2 regions of the Peribacillus asahii genome follow, and region 2 is predicted to be linked to the other one. Evidence: riboswitches for the same ligand, from Rfam matches in the RefSeq annotation. Region 2 holds a riboswitch; the other holds the start of a gene.
The links. Region 2 has a riboswitch for cobalamin ahead of BAOM_RS21175 (ABC transporter substrate-binding protein). Riboswitches for the same ligand answer to the same signal wherever they lie in the genome.
Positions count from the first base shown of each region.

Region 1: it holds a riboswitch for cobalamin, as region 2 does, so the genes downstream of both, bluB (5,6-dimethylbenzimidazole synthase) here and BAOM_RS21175 (ABC transporter substrate-binding protein) in region 2, are expected to answer to the same signal.

Region 1 covers NZ_CP026095.1:1,988,997-1,996,748, forward strand. Annotated here, with positions in the region: gene BAOM_RS09635 (putative 2-aminoethylphosphonate ABC transporter ATP-binding protein) at 1-442, opposite strand, end outside; gene BAOM_RS09640 (putative 2-aminoethylphosphonate ABC transporter substrate-binding protein) at 458-1,537, opposite strand; gene BAOM_RS09645 (PCYCGC motif-containing (lipo)protein) at 1,852-2,343, shown strand; gene BAOM_RS09650 (MFS transporter) at 2,651-3,874, shown strand; cobalamin riboswitch at 3,937-4,113, shown strand; gene bluB (5,6-dimethylbenzimidazole synthase) at 4,182-4,838, shown strand; partial or broken gene BAOM_RS09660 (DUF421 domain-containing protein) at 5,050-5,752, opposite strand; gene BAOM_RS09665 (3-hydroxyacyl-CoA dehydrogenase) at 5,933-6,697, shown strand; gene BAOM_RS09670 (acyl-CoA dehydrogenase family protein) at 6,734-7,752, shown strand, end outside.
Region 2 covers NZ_CP026095.1:4,288,477-4,296,228, forward strand. Annotated here, with positions in the region: gene nikB (nickel ABC transporter permease) at 1-603, opposite strand, end outside; gene BAOM_RS21175 (ABC transporter substrate-binding protein) at 609-2,168, opposite strand; cobalamin riboswitch at 2,348-2,559, opposite strand; partial or broken gene BAOM_RS21180 (SDR family NAD(P)-dependent oxidoreductase) at 2,634-3,146, shown strand; partial or broken gene BAOM_RS21185 (SDR family NAD(P)-dependent oxidoreductase) at 3,160-3,893, shown strand; gene BAOM_RS21190 (MarR family winged helix-turn-helix transcriptional regulator) at 4,093-4,518, shown strand; gene BAOM_RS21195 (polysaccharide deacetylase family protein) at 4,704-6,107, opposite strand; gene BAOM_RS21200 (NAD(P)/FAD-dependent oxidoreductase) at 6,479-7,660, opposite strand; gene BAOM_RS21205 (helical membrane plugin domain-containing protein) at 7,703-7,752, opposite strand, start outside.

The DNA of each region.
Region 1 (7,752 bases), 2.3 Mb from region 2:
GTGCTAATGCAATCCGTTGTTGCTGACCGCCTGACATTTGAGCAGGATATTTATCTTTTTGCTTTAGCAAATCTACGAGGGCGAGTGATTCTAGAGCTTTTTCTCTTGCCTCTTTTTTATTGATTTTTCTTGCTTTTAATCCAAATTCAATATTTTGCAAAGCTGTTAGGTTAGGGAAGAGGGCATAAGACTGGAATACAATGCCGAAATTCCGCCTAGCAGGCGGCAGCGTCGAAATATCCTGACCATTCATAAAAATACTTCCAGTAGTCGCTTCTTCTAAGCCGGCAATAATTCGAAGCAGCGTTGTTTTCCCACATCCACTTGGCCCTAGTAAGCAAACAAACTCTTTTTTGTTAATATCGATAGAAATATCATTTAAAGCTGTAAATGAACCAAATTGTTTATGAATTTGATCGATTTTTAAATAGGGATTAGTCAAGGTTACAACTCCTTTTTATTCTTTCGGTTCGGCTTTTTGGCCATATTGTTGTTCCCATTTTTCTAGGATCGTGCTTCGGAATTCTGCAGCCCATTTTAAATTATTGTCTGCATACATTTTCTCTTCGACACCCTCTGGAAATGCTTCGAGCTGTTCAAAATTATTTTTCATCGTAGAGAAGCCATTCGCTTCATAGTATTTTTTCATTACTTCATCAGAAATTGCCCAGTCAAGGAATGCTTTCGCTAATGTGTCGCTTTCTTTGTCTTCTTTTTTAATTAGGGCGTTGGCTTCCACTTCCCATCCAAGACCTTCTTCAGGCAAGATGATTTCTACCGGAGCACCTTCTTGTTTTTGCTTCACACCGCTGTATACTAATGAAACGCCAATTGGATATTCGCCAGAGGCTGCAAGTTTGGCTGGTTTAGAACCAGAGTGTGTATAAGTTCCAATATTGTTATGTAATTTTGTCATGTAGTTCCAGCCTTTTTCGTCTCCCATCATTTGTAGCCAAGCAGAGACAGTCAAAAATCCAGTGCCGGAAGAAGCGGGGTGAGGCATTACAATTACTCCTTTATATTCTGGTTTTAATAAGTCTTCATACGATTTCGGAATAGCTAATCCTCTTTTTTTCAACTCTTGTGTGTTCACGACAATTCCTGTCATGAAGGTCGTGTTTCCAACCCATTTTTCTGGCTGTAAATTATCTTTATATTGCGGAAGAATTTTATTACTGTCTTTTGGTGTATACCCTTCAATCATGTCTTTCTCATCTAATTCTAGTAAACTAGATGCCGCCGTTCCCCAGACTACATCAGCTTCTGTATTTTTCCCTTCTGCAAGCAATTTAGCGGTAATGATTCCTGTAGAATCTCGCACAATATTCAAGTCAATCTCTGGATATGTTTCCTCAAATGTCTCTAAATACTGTGGAATCAATTCTTCTTCTATTGCTGTGTAGACGGTTAATTCTCCTGATAAATTGCTTGATTTTCCATCTTTTGTTGATGTGGTATTACTAGTTTCTTGTCCGCATGCTGTTAACATAAATGCACTTGATAAGACCAAGCATGTTTTAAAAATATTGTTTTTCATTGTTTTTACTCCTTTTTATGTATTTATTCCTATGAATACAATATAAAACCACATTATTAAGGTGGTATTAATTTAAAGTAAATGAATATTAAGAATATGGCGGAATATTGTTTTTATATGAAAAAGAGGTAATGAGAGATTTTGAATAAGACAGGTTATGAACTAATAGAATAGGAGGTTGGAGGAATAAGTAGTAGTGAAGAATCCTATCAATTGAATGTTGATAAATTTGTTTTAAGAAAACATTAACTTTGAAGAAACTCCTCTTTTTCTAGTAAAATAAGAAAAACCAAATTTTTCTAGAGGTGTATATGATGAGATGGAAAAAAACAATGCTAACGTTTGGAATTTGTTCTACCTTATTACTTGGAGCTTGTTCTAGTAAAGAAGAAAGTCATGATAATCATCCAATTCATACGGAACATACAGATTCAGGTGATATTCGTGAAGAGACAAGCGGGGTAGAACAAATGCCTGAATTTCTAGCAGATAAATCAGAAGATATGCAGACAATCTATGTAGCTGCTGCTAAACATCAAAAGCTATTAGAGCAAATCCCCTGTTACTGTGGATGTGGGGAATCGGCCAATCACAAAAACAATTATGACTGCTTTGTGTTTGAAAACAAAGAAAGCGGAGCTGTTGTCTGGGATGATCATGGGACTAAATGTGGTGTCTGTTTAGAAATTGCCGCTCAGGCAGTAGTTGATTTTAACAACGGAAAAACGGTAAAAGAAATACGAGAAGCGATTGATCAACAATATGAAGAAGGATATGCAAAGCCAACGGATACGCCGGAAGTGTAAAATTATTATTAATTTAGTAAAAAATGCATTGAAAAAAATAGGGAAAAACTGTAATATAAGTACATCATAAATCGAAAGGGTGACCGTAGGACGATGATTAACTAATCCTGTTTTGAAGAATAGATTCGTTATATAATACGAAGTTATTTTTGAATGGGATTAGTCTGTACTTTAAAAAAATCATTGAAGTTGTAGTACATGGTGTACTACGTCTTTTTCCATGGTTTTAGACGACCTTCTATCCAAAAATAACGGATGGGAGGTTTTTTGTTGTCTCCCATAATCATTAATAGAAAAGGGGACTGTTATGTCACAATTATTGAAAAATCGATTTGTTCAAGCGATTTTCCTATCCGCTTTGTTTCTTCAAATAGGCATTTGGGTGAGGAATTTTGCGATTTTGTTATTTATTATGGAAAAAACAAATGGAAATGCTTTTGCTGTTTCCATGATCTCTGTTGCTGAATTTGCTCCGATTTTTATTTTTTCTTTTATTGGCGGGACATTTGCTGATCGTTGGCGGCCAAAAAGAACGATGGTATGGTGTGATATATTAAGTGCTATTTCGGTTTTTGCGGTAGTTCTCACACTAGTGTTTGGTTCTTGGCATATTGTCTTTTTTGCTACATTGATTTCGTCGATTTTATCGCAGTTTTCTCAGCCGTCGGGGATGAAACTATTTAAGATGCATTTAAGCCCGGAATTGCTGCAGTCAGCGATGTCGATTTACCAAACGATTTTTGCTGTCTTTATGGTGCTTGGGCCTGTTCTTGGTACGATGATTTTCCAACAATTTGGAATCGTTGTGTCGATGGTTGTTACAGGAATAGCCTTTCTTCTTTCTGCAGTGATGCTTCTATTCATTCCAGCTGACCATAAAACAGAGGATGAACAAAAAGCTACAACGTTACTTGAAGATATGAAAAGCGGAATTCGTTATGTTCTTGCTAAAAAGGAATTGAAGCTACTTGGAATTTGTTTTATGGCTGCAGGACTTGCAATCGGACTTATTCAACCTTTAGCCGTTTTTCTTGTAACAGAACGATTAGAGTTAGCAAAAGAAAATTTACAATGGCTGTTAATGGTGAATGGAATTGGAATGATATTGGGGGGAGCGGCTTCTGTTATATTCTCTAAATCTCTTCTTCCGCAAAAGCTTTTAGTAATCGGGATGCTAGCCAATGCAATTGGGATGAGTGTGATTGGCTTTTCAACAGACCTTACATTAACTCTTGTCGCTGAATTTGTGAACGGATTTTTCCTCCCATGTATTCAAGTCGGCATTAATACGATGATTTTACAAAACACAAAATCAGAATTTATTGGAAGAGTGAACGGTACGTTAAGTCCGCTTTTCTCTGGAGCGATGGTGTTAACAATGAGTACTGCTGGTATTTTAAAAGAAATGTTTTCAATTATTATGATCTTTGAAGTAGCAGCGATTCTATTTATTATCGGGCTTTTGTTTATTCTACCAATCTATAACATGCAAGCATCAGAGAATGTTGAAGGAATGTTATCAAAAGAGTAAAATCTTGACTTATTATATGAGTCATGGTAATTTAGTTTCGGATAACAATAGTATTAGACATATTATCTAAACGCCATATTGGTGCTTCCATGTGGAAGAGAATAGGGAAATCGGTAAAACGATGCGGAGCCCGCCACTGTAGTTGAGGAGTCGCTGTCATAGCCACCGGATTATTTCCGGGAAGGGACAGACTGACGTTGAATCAGAGCCAGGAGACCTGCCAGTATTGGATGTTCTGAGATTTGGCAAATTCTCAGCCTATTTAGGCTGGGAATTTTTTTATTGTCTAAAAATTGGAGGGATTAGTATGAATAAGTTAAGTGAAGAAGAAAAAAGTGGAGTCTATAAAGCGATTTTTAATCGAAGAGATATTCGGACCTTTTTACAAACACCAATTCCGGATGAAACATTATATAAACTATTAGAAGCGGCTCACAGTGGCCCATCAGTTGGATTTATGCAGCCATGGAATTTTATCATTATTAAAGATGACGAAACAAAGAAAAAGCTAGCTGCGATCGTTGAAAAAGAACGACGCGCACTCGCCATTCATTATGAAGGAACGGACCGCGAGTTAACCTTTTTAGATTTGAAAATTGCCGGAATTCTTGAAGCACCTGTCACAATTTGTGTAACATGTAACCCATTCAGTGCCGGTGACCATGTACTAGGAAGAAACTCGATTCCAGAAACGGATTTAATGTCCACAAGCTGTGCCATCCAAAACATGTGGCTTGCTGCCTATGCAGAAGGACTAGCAATGGGCTGGGTGAGCTTTTATAAAAAAGCTGATGTCAGAACGATTTTGAATATTCCCTATCATGTGGACCCAATCGCCTTACTTTCCGTTGGTTATACGGAAAATTATCCAGATCGACCTTTGCTAGAGATCTACAATTGGGAAAAGCGGCAACAATTGGATGGATTGATTTTTGAGGGGGAGTGGGGAGGTCGCTCTAAATAAGTCAATGACTATGTATTTTGTAAATAGATAAGTGTATTTATAATGATATTCGTTGAAAGTTTAAGAGGGGAATCCTGTTGACTTTGAATAACTATTGCTTTTAAAAAAATTGCGAACCTCCATCAATGTAGTGTATACAGGGGGGTTCGCGAATATCTTTCTTTATAAAACAACCATACCAACTTATCCCCACTACGGCATAGTATCCTCCTTAGTTAGAAGATGAGGATTGAAACTGATAAGTCTGTACAAAAATCCCGTCTCCCTCCAACCATTCAGCGATAAAAACATCTTTATAATCTGAAATATTTTGTGATGAGAGTTGCACCTTTAACCAATGTTCATCAAATCCTAAATCTTTTAGTTCATCCCACAGTACTTCCCCATCACGAATGAGCGTAACAGGAACGTAAACAGGTGTCCCTGAAAGATTGAAATCCTGCAATGTTGTTTTCTTTCTGATACTGTGGTTTTTTTAAAATGCTAATAGAACCGTTCGCCTCTAAATAACAAAAGGCGACTTCTCGAATCGAAAAGGTTTCACTTTGCCGAAGTAAGCTTTGTAACTGATTAATATTCATCCGATTTTTCCTCAACTCTTCTCGGTCAACCACTCTATTTTTAATAAGAGCAGATGGTTTTCCTTCAAAAAGGCCACGAAACCATAAAGATTTTTGTCCAAGATATTCGACTATAAAGAGCAAAATTCCCCATAATACCATGGAGTATATAACATAAAGAATCCCAATTTGATGATCGTATAAGGCGTTGCCTAGTAATTCTCCTAATACTATAGCGGAAATAAAAGTGAAAGGTGTAATTTGATTAATAATTTTCTTGCCAACGAATTTGATGATTATAAAAAGCAGAAAAAATCCCGCAATCAGTTCTATTGTTAAATGCATGATTTTCATGCTATACATACTCCAATCTTTAAACATGATGATAACATTCCTATTTATCTCCAAATCGTAGCTGTTATAATACGAACTTTTTGTAAAAAAAACCATAAAAAGGGTATTGATATATGAATTTTCGAAATAGTCATGCTAATATAAAAGTATATTTCAAATATTTGGGAGAGGGGTACTCGTATGAACATTCAAGATTCAATTGCCATTGTAACGGGTGGAGCTTCTGGTCTTGGGAAGGCGACGGTACAACATATTGTGGAAAATGGCGGAAAGGCCGTCATTCTTGATCTTTTTGAAGAGAATGGTGCGCAACTTGCTAAGCAGTATGGTGAGTCCGTTTTGTTTGTGAAAACCGATGTAACGAAGGAAGAGGACGTTCAAAGAGCTGTCGACCAAGCCGTTCAGCGATTTGGGCAGATTAATACTGTTGTCAATTGTGCGGGGATTGCTATTGCAAAAAAGGTTTTAAGTCGTCGAGGGATTCATGAATTGGAAGCGTTCTCAAAAGTGATTTCTGTTAATTTAATTGGCACGTTTAATGTGATTCGTTTGGCTGCAGAGAAAATGGCTCAAAATGAAGCAAATGAATCAGGAGAAAGAGGGGTTATTATTAACACCGCTTCAGTTGCTGCTTTTGAGGGCCAAATTGGACAAGTTGCATACAGTGCTTCAAAAGGTGGAGTCGCTGGGATGACGCTTCCGCTTGCCCGTGAATTTGCTTCAAATGGCATTCGTGTCGTATCGATTGCGCCAGGCTTATTCCACACACCGATGGTTGACGCGTTACCGGAAGAAGCGATGATTGCTTTAGGAAAAACGGTACCATTCCCATCTCGTCTTGGTTATCCAGAAGAATATGCGAAATTAGCAGAAAGCATTATAACGAATCCGATGCTGAATGGGGAAACGATTCGTTTAGATGGCGCGATTCGCATGCAGCCGTAGACAAAATGATGATGTTGCCTAGAGGAGGACTGACAGTTGAAGCATCCATATTTAACAGATGATCATGTTATTTTTCGACAATCATTGCGTAAGTTTTTAGAAAAAGAGGCTGTTCCTTTTTATGAACAATGGGAAGAAGATCGAATCATTCCACGTTCATTTTGGAAAAAGCTTGGGGAACAAGGATTTTTAGCTCCAGATTTACCAGAAGAGTATGGTGGTTCAGATGTGGATTGGGGCTTTTCTGTTGTGGTCAATGAAGAGCTTGAACGAGTTGGTTCGAGTTTAATTGGCGTAGGTTTGCATAACGATATCGTCGTTCCGTATATTTCTGCTTATGGAACTAGAGCACAAAAATCGCGTTGGCTGCCAAAATGTACGACAGGAGAATGTATTACTGCGATTGCGATGACGGAACCGGGAGCAGGATCGGATCTTGCTAGTATTAAAACAACAGCTGTCTTAGATGGCAATCATTATATTGTGAACGGGCAAAAAACATTTATTACAAATGGAATTCATGCAGATTTAGTGATTGTCGCTTGTAAAACCGATCCAAACGCAGTTCCTAAGCATAAAGGGGTTAGCTTATTAGCGATTGAAAGGGATACGCCAGGTTTTTCAAGAGGCAGAAAATTAAACAAAGTTGGTCTACATAGTCAAGATACAGCAGAGTTGATCTTCGAAGATTGTCGTGTGCCAAAAGAAAATTTAATTGGTGTAGAAGGCAAAGGTTTTACTTATTTAATGGAGAAATTGCAACAAGAGCGGCTTGTTGTTGCAATTTGTGCGCAAGCAGCATCAGAGGATATGCTTCAAGAGACGATTGAATATGTGAAAAGTCGCGAAGCGTTTGGAAAGTCCATTAGCAAGTTTCAAAATACCCAATTTAAAATTGCTGAAATGGCAACAGAAATTAAAATGGGAAGAGCCTTTCTCGACCAATTAATCGCAAAGCATATCGCTGGTGAACATGTAGTAACCGAGGTATCTATGGCTAAATGGAAATTAACAGAGATGGCTCGAAACATTTCAACTGCCTGTATGCAGCTTCA
Region 2 (7,752 bases):
ATCCAACATACTTGTCCGTAACACTCGAGCATACACGGTTCCTAATCCTAACCCCAGTGTTAGCGCTGGTAACACGAGATGCTGCCAAGTGCCATTTCCCATAGAAGGAAGCCAGCCATATTGCACAGAAAATAAATAAATGAATAGAAATCCTAACCAAAAAGAAGGAACCGCAGACCCGAAAAGAGCCATAAGTCTGCCGATTCTATCTAATATCCCTGCTGAATAGATAGCTGTTGAAATTCCTAAACTGAGAGTAATCACTAGCATAATCAATAAACCAGCACACGCTAGTTCTAAAGTAGCCGGTAACCTTTCGAATAGTTCATCAACGACGGGCTCTTTAGAAACATAGGAGTTTCCCCATTGCCCAGTGAAAACCTCCTTGATCCATTGGACATATTGACTCCCTATAGATTCTGTTAATCCTAGCTCCGAGCGTAATGAGTCTAGTGCTTCTTTTGATGCAGGAACATCATTCACTTTTAACATAATCGTAGCCGGGTCTCCAGGCGATACTCTTAGTAGTAAAAAAGTAAGCGTAGCGACGCAAAAAACAACAAAAACTAATTGAATCAAATGTTCTATGAAAAACTTAATCATCTACACTATTCCACATCAATTTGTGAATGATTATAGTAATACTCAATCGGATGAGCAACAAATCCTTTTAAACCGTCTCTAACAGCAAATACCGTATTCGGGAAAACAATAAATGACTGTGGAATATCTTTATTAATTTCCTCTTGTATTTGAATAGCTAATTGATTGCGCTTCTCCAAATCCGTTGTTTGACTTAACTGATTAATCATTTTATCAACCGAAAGAGACACATACTTACTCACATTTGATTCACTATTAGATTGATAAAATATTTCTAAGAAGTATTGTGGGTCACCTGTATGTGCTGTTAACATGCTGTACATTGATAAATCCCAATCCTCATTCGCTAATGTATCATCAATATTCTCTACTTGACGAATATTGATTTTCATTCCTTCAGCTAATAATTTATTTTGAATTACTTCTGCCATTACTGTTAATTCTGGACGCTGTGGAAACGTTAATAATGTCGCTTCAAATGTCTTTCCTTCTTTTTCCCACATGCCCTCAGAATTTTTCTTCCAACCTTCTTGCTGCATTAACTGATTAACAGATTCTGTTTCTTCTTTATTTTCCACTTTGCCAAATGGCAAGACAGGAGAAAATGTACTATGGGCTACAGACCCTTGTCCTTTCATGACTGAATTCACAATCTCTTCACGTGGAATCAACATATCAACCACTTTCCTCAATGCTAACTCTTTAAATAGAGGAGATTCCATATTGTACATCAGCATATGTGTTCTTAATGATGTAGCGGTTAACACTTCAAATTTTTTATTCTTCTCTAAAACATCAATATGATCAACAGAAATATCGGTTGCCCCGTCTACATCTCCAGATTGTAAAGCCATTAGTCGCGTATTAGCATCAGAAATAAATTTAATTGTCACTTCAGATAATAATGCTTTCTCGCCCCAATAATCTTCATATCGTTCAACAATAAGTGATTGATCTTGATTAAATTGTTTAATTTTAAATGCCCCTGTAAAGGCAGGATAGCTATCTTTATCATTAATTGTTGCTACATCTACGATGATTGTTGCTGGGTCAGCTAAATGCGCAATTAAAGCCGCATTCGGTTGTGTAGTTTCAATTTTCAACTCAGTATCTGACACGGCTTCCATCGATTTAATTTGTAATAAATCTTTCGCTTTTGGGTTTTTATCGATAGAACGCTGTAATGAGTCTTTTACGCTTGTAGCATCCATTACTTTCCCATTATGAAAACTTACATTTTTTTGCAATTGAAATAACCATGTTGTGTCATTTTCTTGTTTCCATGATTTTGCCAGCCAAGTTGTAGGCTCCAATTCTTCATTTAATTTAATTAATGTTTCCGCTGTTCCAGAGCGCATAACTTCCCAGCTATCACTACCATGTGGGTCAAGGCTTGCTGGACTCCACGAAAAAGCTAAGGTTGCTTTTTGGTTTGAATCTTCTTCATTAGTACCTTTGTCTGTTGATGTTTCATCATTTCCAGCACATCCTATAAGTGCTAGAAAGCATAAAGCAAGAACCATCCATAATCCTAAGTTTCGTTTCCTATTCCAATTCTTCAACATGTTCTTCCCCCTATAAAATGATTAAAAACAAAAAAGCATTTCTGACTATATAAAGAGGTCAGAAATGCTTTTAATGATAAAAATAGGGAATCTACACCTATAATCATCCATAGATGATATACGTACAGACTTGTGATTATCAGCACACTAACCACCTCCCTAAAAATCCCGTAGGTCTAACAGTGATGTTCAAATAGGTAGGTCTCCTGACTCAGGGCATTCACTCTCAATCCTTCCCAGGTGTTACCCCAGTGGTTTTTCTGAAAGCTCACAGCATATCATACTGTTTCCCTACACAGTGGCGGGTCCGTGTCGGAATTAAACCGACTTCCCTATTAAGCAAACGAAACTTCCTAAAGCTTCATTGTGCACCTATTTTCTACATATGAAATTTTTAACATTCTGTTATTTCAAACACTTATATTCTAATTAAAAATAATAGTTATATAATTAACGATTGTCAATGGAAAACTAGACATTCTAGTTAATAATGCACATGTATCAAGACAGATGCTTTTCAATGAAACAACAATGGAACATTTTAATCTTTCTTTCGGAACTGGATTCTATCCTACATTCCATTTTATGCAGGCTGCTTACCCTGAATTAAAGAAATCTAAAGGTAAAGTGATTAACTTTGCTTCAGGTGCCGGAATTGATGGACAACCTACACAAACTTCTTATGCAGCCGCAAAAGAAGCGATCCGCGGAATTTCTCGTGTTGCCGCAAACGAATGGGGCCCAGATGGAATTAACGTCAATTTAATCTCACCTATTGCGCTTACTCCGGGCGTTCAACAATGGCGTGAAAATGATCCAACATTATACGATGCAATGATTAACAAAATTCCGCTTCGTCGTCTTGGTGACCCAGAATAAGATATCGGTCGAGTAGCTGTTTTCTTAGCCGGCAGCGATTCAGATTATATGACTGGACAAACACTTATGGTAGATGGCGGTACTATTAAATTACGTTAAGGAGGAATTTAGCATGGGAAGATTAGATAATAAAGTGGCTATTATAACAGGTGGAGCATCAGGTATTGGAGAACGCATGGTTGATTTATTCAGCCAAGAAGGGGCAATCGTCATTGCCGCTGATATTAACGAAGCTGCACTGGAAAAAGCAAGTCAAAAAGAAAATGTGTATGGAATGAAATTAAATGTAGCTTCGGAGGCTGATTGGGAAGCTTTAACGAAAGAAGTAAACGAACGTTTCGGGAAAATTGATATTCTCGTGAACAACGCAGGGATTTCTTCAGAAAAACCTTACCAAGAGATTGACATTAATGATTGGGAAAAAATGATGGACATTAATGGATTTGGTCCATTTGCCGGCATGAAACATGTTACTCCTTATATGGCAGCGCAAAGGAAAGGCTCAATCATTAATATCTCTTCTTATACAGCTCAAATCGGTCAAGGCTTTAATCATTACTCAGCGTCTAAAGGTGCAGTACGTGCTGTATCTAAGGCAGCTGCAACAACTTTTGGTTATCAAGGAATACGTGTAAACGCCCTATTCCCTGGAATTATTGAAACACCTATGACAAAATCGTTAGAAACATCAAAAGAACTTCTAAACCGTTTAGTTCAAGCAACTCCCCTTCAACGATTAGGTCATCCGGAAGATATTGCAAATGCAGCATTATTTTTAGCACCTGATAAATCGTCTTATATCACTGGTCAGAATTAATTATTGACGGCGGCTTTTCTGCTCAATAAAATTAATTATATGGTCGTACGAACCTTTTCCGCATGCACTTCCTGTTTCGACAGGGAGCTTTACTGGATGTCAAGTATCGTAATAGACCCCTTAAATACAAAGGGGCTTTTCCTATTAAATAGGCTTTGTTAAACAATATTGTTGATTATACAACGACCTATAACAGAGCCATTAAATAAAAGAAAGGGGTGATAAGAGATGACAAAACAAACAATCTTTGAATTGATTCATATGATGGATCAATTAACGAATAATATGATTATTAAATGGAATAAAATGTTCAAAGAGAACCTAGGGATTTCCCATATTCTCGTACTAAATTATCTTAAAGAAAATGGAAAAAGCCGGCCATCAGATATCGCAAGAGCTTTAGGATTAACTCCTCCCTCTTTAACTCACTTATCTGAAAAACTCGTACAAAAAGAATTGGCCACACGAGTTGTTGATGATGAGGACCGAAGAATTATTTATTTAGCGATTACAAATAAGGGCGTTGAAATGGTTCAGATAGCACATGAAACAGGAAAGACATTACGCACAAATTTATTCGAAACATTATCAGAAGAAGAGCGACAACAACTATTAACTATCTATGAGAAGCTTAACCACTCGCTGGAAAAATAAAAAACATATGCTTGTTCTCATGTAAGACCAAGCATATGCTTTTTACTATATATATTCAAGTTGTTAAACTGGTATAGGAAGGCCCCTCGCTCGTACAAGACATTGTTTTCCTATGAGCAGAAGCTAAAAATCATTCTGCTAACTAAATGAGATGTAATCCTAGCAGAAAACTAATTTAGATTATACTAATCTGCTTTTCTTAATTTCTGGATTTCCTGTAATTCCGAAATCGTTACTAATTGATAGCCTTGCTTATTAAGTCGTTTAATAATTTCAACAGCAGCCTCTGCACTTGATTGATAAATATCGTGCATGAGAACAACTTTTCCATCCTCTGCTTGAGCCATTACTCGTTTTACAATCTTATCTTTATTACGAACTTCCCAATCCTCTGGATCAATATCCCATAAGATTACATCCATTTTCTTAAAATACTTAGTAATTTTTTTATTTGTTGCTCCATATGGCGGGCGCATATGGATGGGTTCATATCCACTCACTTTTTTAATAATAGATTGGGTTTCTTCAATTTGACTTGTCACTTGCTTCTTATTTAACCTTGTTAATTGTGGATGGTCCCATGAATGGTTTCCTACCTCATTTCCACCCTCTAACATCTCTGTAATCATATCCGGATAATATTTCACTCGACTTCCCAGCACAAAAAATGTCGCATGGCTATCGTATTTTTTTAATGCCTTTAAAATGGTCGTAGTCGTACTTGTATTCGGGCCATCGTCAAATGTAAGAGCAATGACTTTTTTATTTGGATCAATATTCATTTCTCTTTTAGGAAGCTCTGCCACAGCATTTGGCGGCTGAATTTCTTTAATTTTATTTTTATTAGCCTTATTATTTTGATATGTATCCAGAAGATCATTTTTAAAGACGTTCTTTTTAATAGCAATTGTTTGTACGCCTAAATGATCAGGAGCAACTTGATTAGGTCTGAAATACAACACGATTGTATCTTCTAATATACTAAAATGACGAAAATTCTCTTTTATCGGCTTAGTTCCGTCTTTTAAAGTATGCATTGAAGCAGCAATGTCTTGATTTTTCTTTAGTTGTGCATAAGAAATAGTAGATAATATAGATAAGTAATCTGATTTTTCCTTAAAAATATCCTCCAATGAAAGGGACTTTTGTAGTGGAATATCGAAGTTAAACGTCTGTAGGTCTATATAACCATCCTGTTTATCAATTTGCTTATATTCTTCAAACACAATCGTCACTGTTTGTTTACTATAATGGACGATATCATAAGTAATACTTAACTCGGAAGTTTCCTTTTGTGAGGAATTTTTCCCACTCAACTCTTTCTCGTATTGAGAAATTCTCTCTGTTACATAATTTTTCAACGTTTCATCAATTATGTTCATTTCGAAGAATGGATAACTAACCGAATAACCTCCATATGTACTATCTTTGAGTAACATTTTCATCTCTACATCCGAATATTTGTTATCCATACTTTTTACCGCTTGAGCCTTTGAATTAATCAAATAACTAGCTATTCCTATTAACATACAACAACCGATTAGCGCAATAAAGACCCTCTTATAATTCAGTTTTCTCTTTCTTTCCATTTGTTACTCTTCCCCTTATATAATTCTAATAAATAAACACATTAAAATATCAGTTCTCTCAAGCGCTAGTTATATAAAAAGTTTTGTATGCAGCAATTTAGATTGCACGAAGGCAAGAAATCTTCCTCTCTCTGATTTTACCAGTATTGATGTTTTTAGCAATGGCAAAGTAAATAATTATCAAGAAATTGACGAAAAACAACGAGAAAAATAGAATGTTAGCAAATATATAGGTGTACCCTTTATTCATCATTATTATATGAACCTAAATCGCAATATAGCTGGATTTTTTTATAAAACTTATGAACAATAAAAACCCCTATTCCAAAAAATCGAAATAGGGATTGTGATTATCTTAACATATCTCCAAATTAATAGGCGTAAGTATACAACGCTTTAATGTGAGACATGTAACGAATGTTACTTGCTTCTTTCATCAATGTTGCCGGAAGACCTTTAAGTGGAGTGTTGTTAGCTCCGATTGTCGCAACACCATCTTTGCGTCCAAGACTTGCAAGTGTACCTGAGTTTACAGGATTAAACTTATCCATTTTTTGGCCTGCGAAGTATGCAAACAAGTTGAATCCAACAAGTTCACCCATTTGCCAAGCGTTTTGTGCAGTTGGTGCGTACGGACGACCGCCTTCTTCTGGGAAAGCAACAGCGCTGTCACCAACAACAAATACGTCGTTATGTGATTTAGATTGAAGGAATTCATTAACGGTTGCTCTTCCACGGTCCACTTCAAGACCTGATTCACCAACGATTGGAAGTGCTGCTACGCCACCTGTCCAAACAAGCGTGTTAGCGACGATTGTTTGACCGTCTTTTAATGAAATCTCATTTCCTTTAACACCTGTTACAGGAAGACCTGTTAAGAATTCAACACCACGTGCTTCTAAGCTTGCTGTTGCGCGTTCGATTAAGTTATCAGGTAGAACTGGAAGAATTTTAGGACCAGCTTCTACAAGCTTGATTTTCAAATCGCTGAAGTCTACGCCATATTGTTTCGCAATTTTCGGGAAGTTATCAACGATTTCACCAACTAATTCAACACCTGTTAATCCGCCACCGCCGATTACGATAGTTGCATCTGCTTCATTTTTCGTTTTCGCATATTCACGAATGCGACCTTCGATATGATTGTAAATTTTATTAGCATCTGCTACAGATTTTAATACTAGGCTGTTTTCTTCAAGTCCTGGGATACCGAAGAATCCAGTTTGACTTCCTAAACCAACAACAAGGGCATCGTAAGTTAAGATAGAACCATCAGCAAGTTTTACTTCTTTTTTGTCTACGTTGAATGATTCAACTTTAGAAATTTTAAGGTTAATATCTTTTCCTTTGAAAAGCTTTTCTAAAGGCACAGCAACAGCTTGTTCTTTAATAGTTCCACCTGCAAGACGATGTAATTCTGTGATGATTTGGTGAGTTGGGAATTGGTTCACCACTGTAACTTGAGCTTCATCCTTGTTTAAATATTTACGAACAGTTAAAGCAGAAAGTACTCCGCCATAACCTGCACCTAAGATGACGATATGTTTTGACATAGTTAATCCTCCGTCCTTACGAATTAAATGTGAAACAAACTATTATTTTTGGCTATTTTTTTCTGCTGTAATTTGAAGAAAAGCGTTTGCAA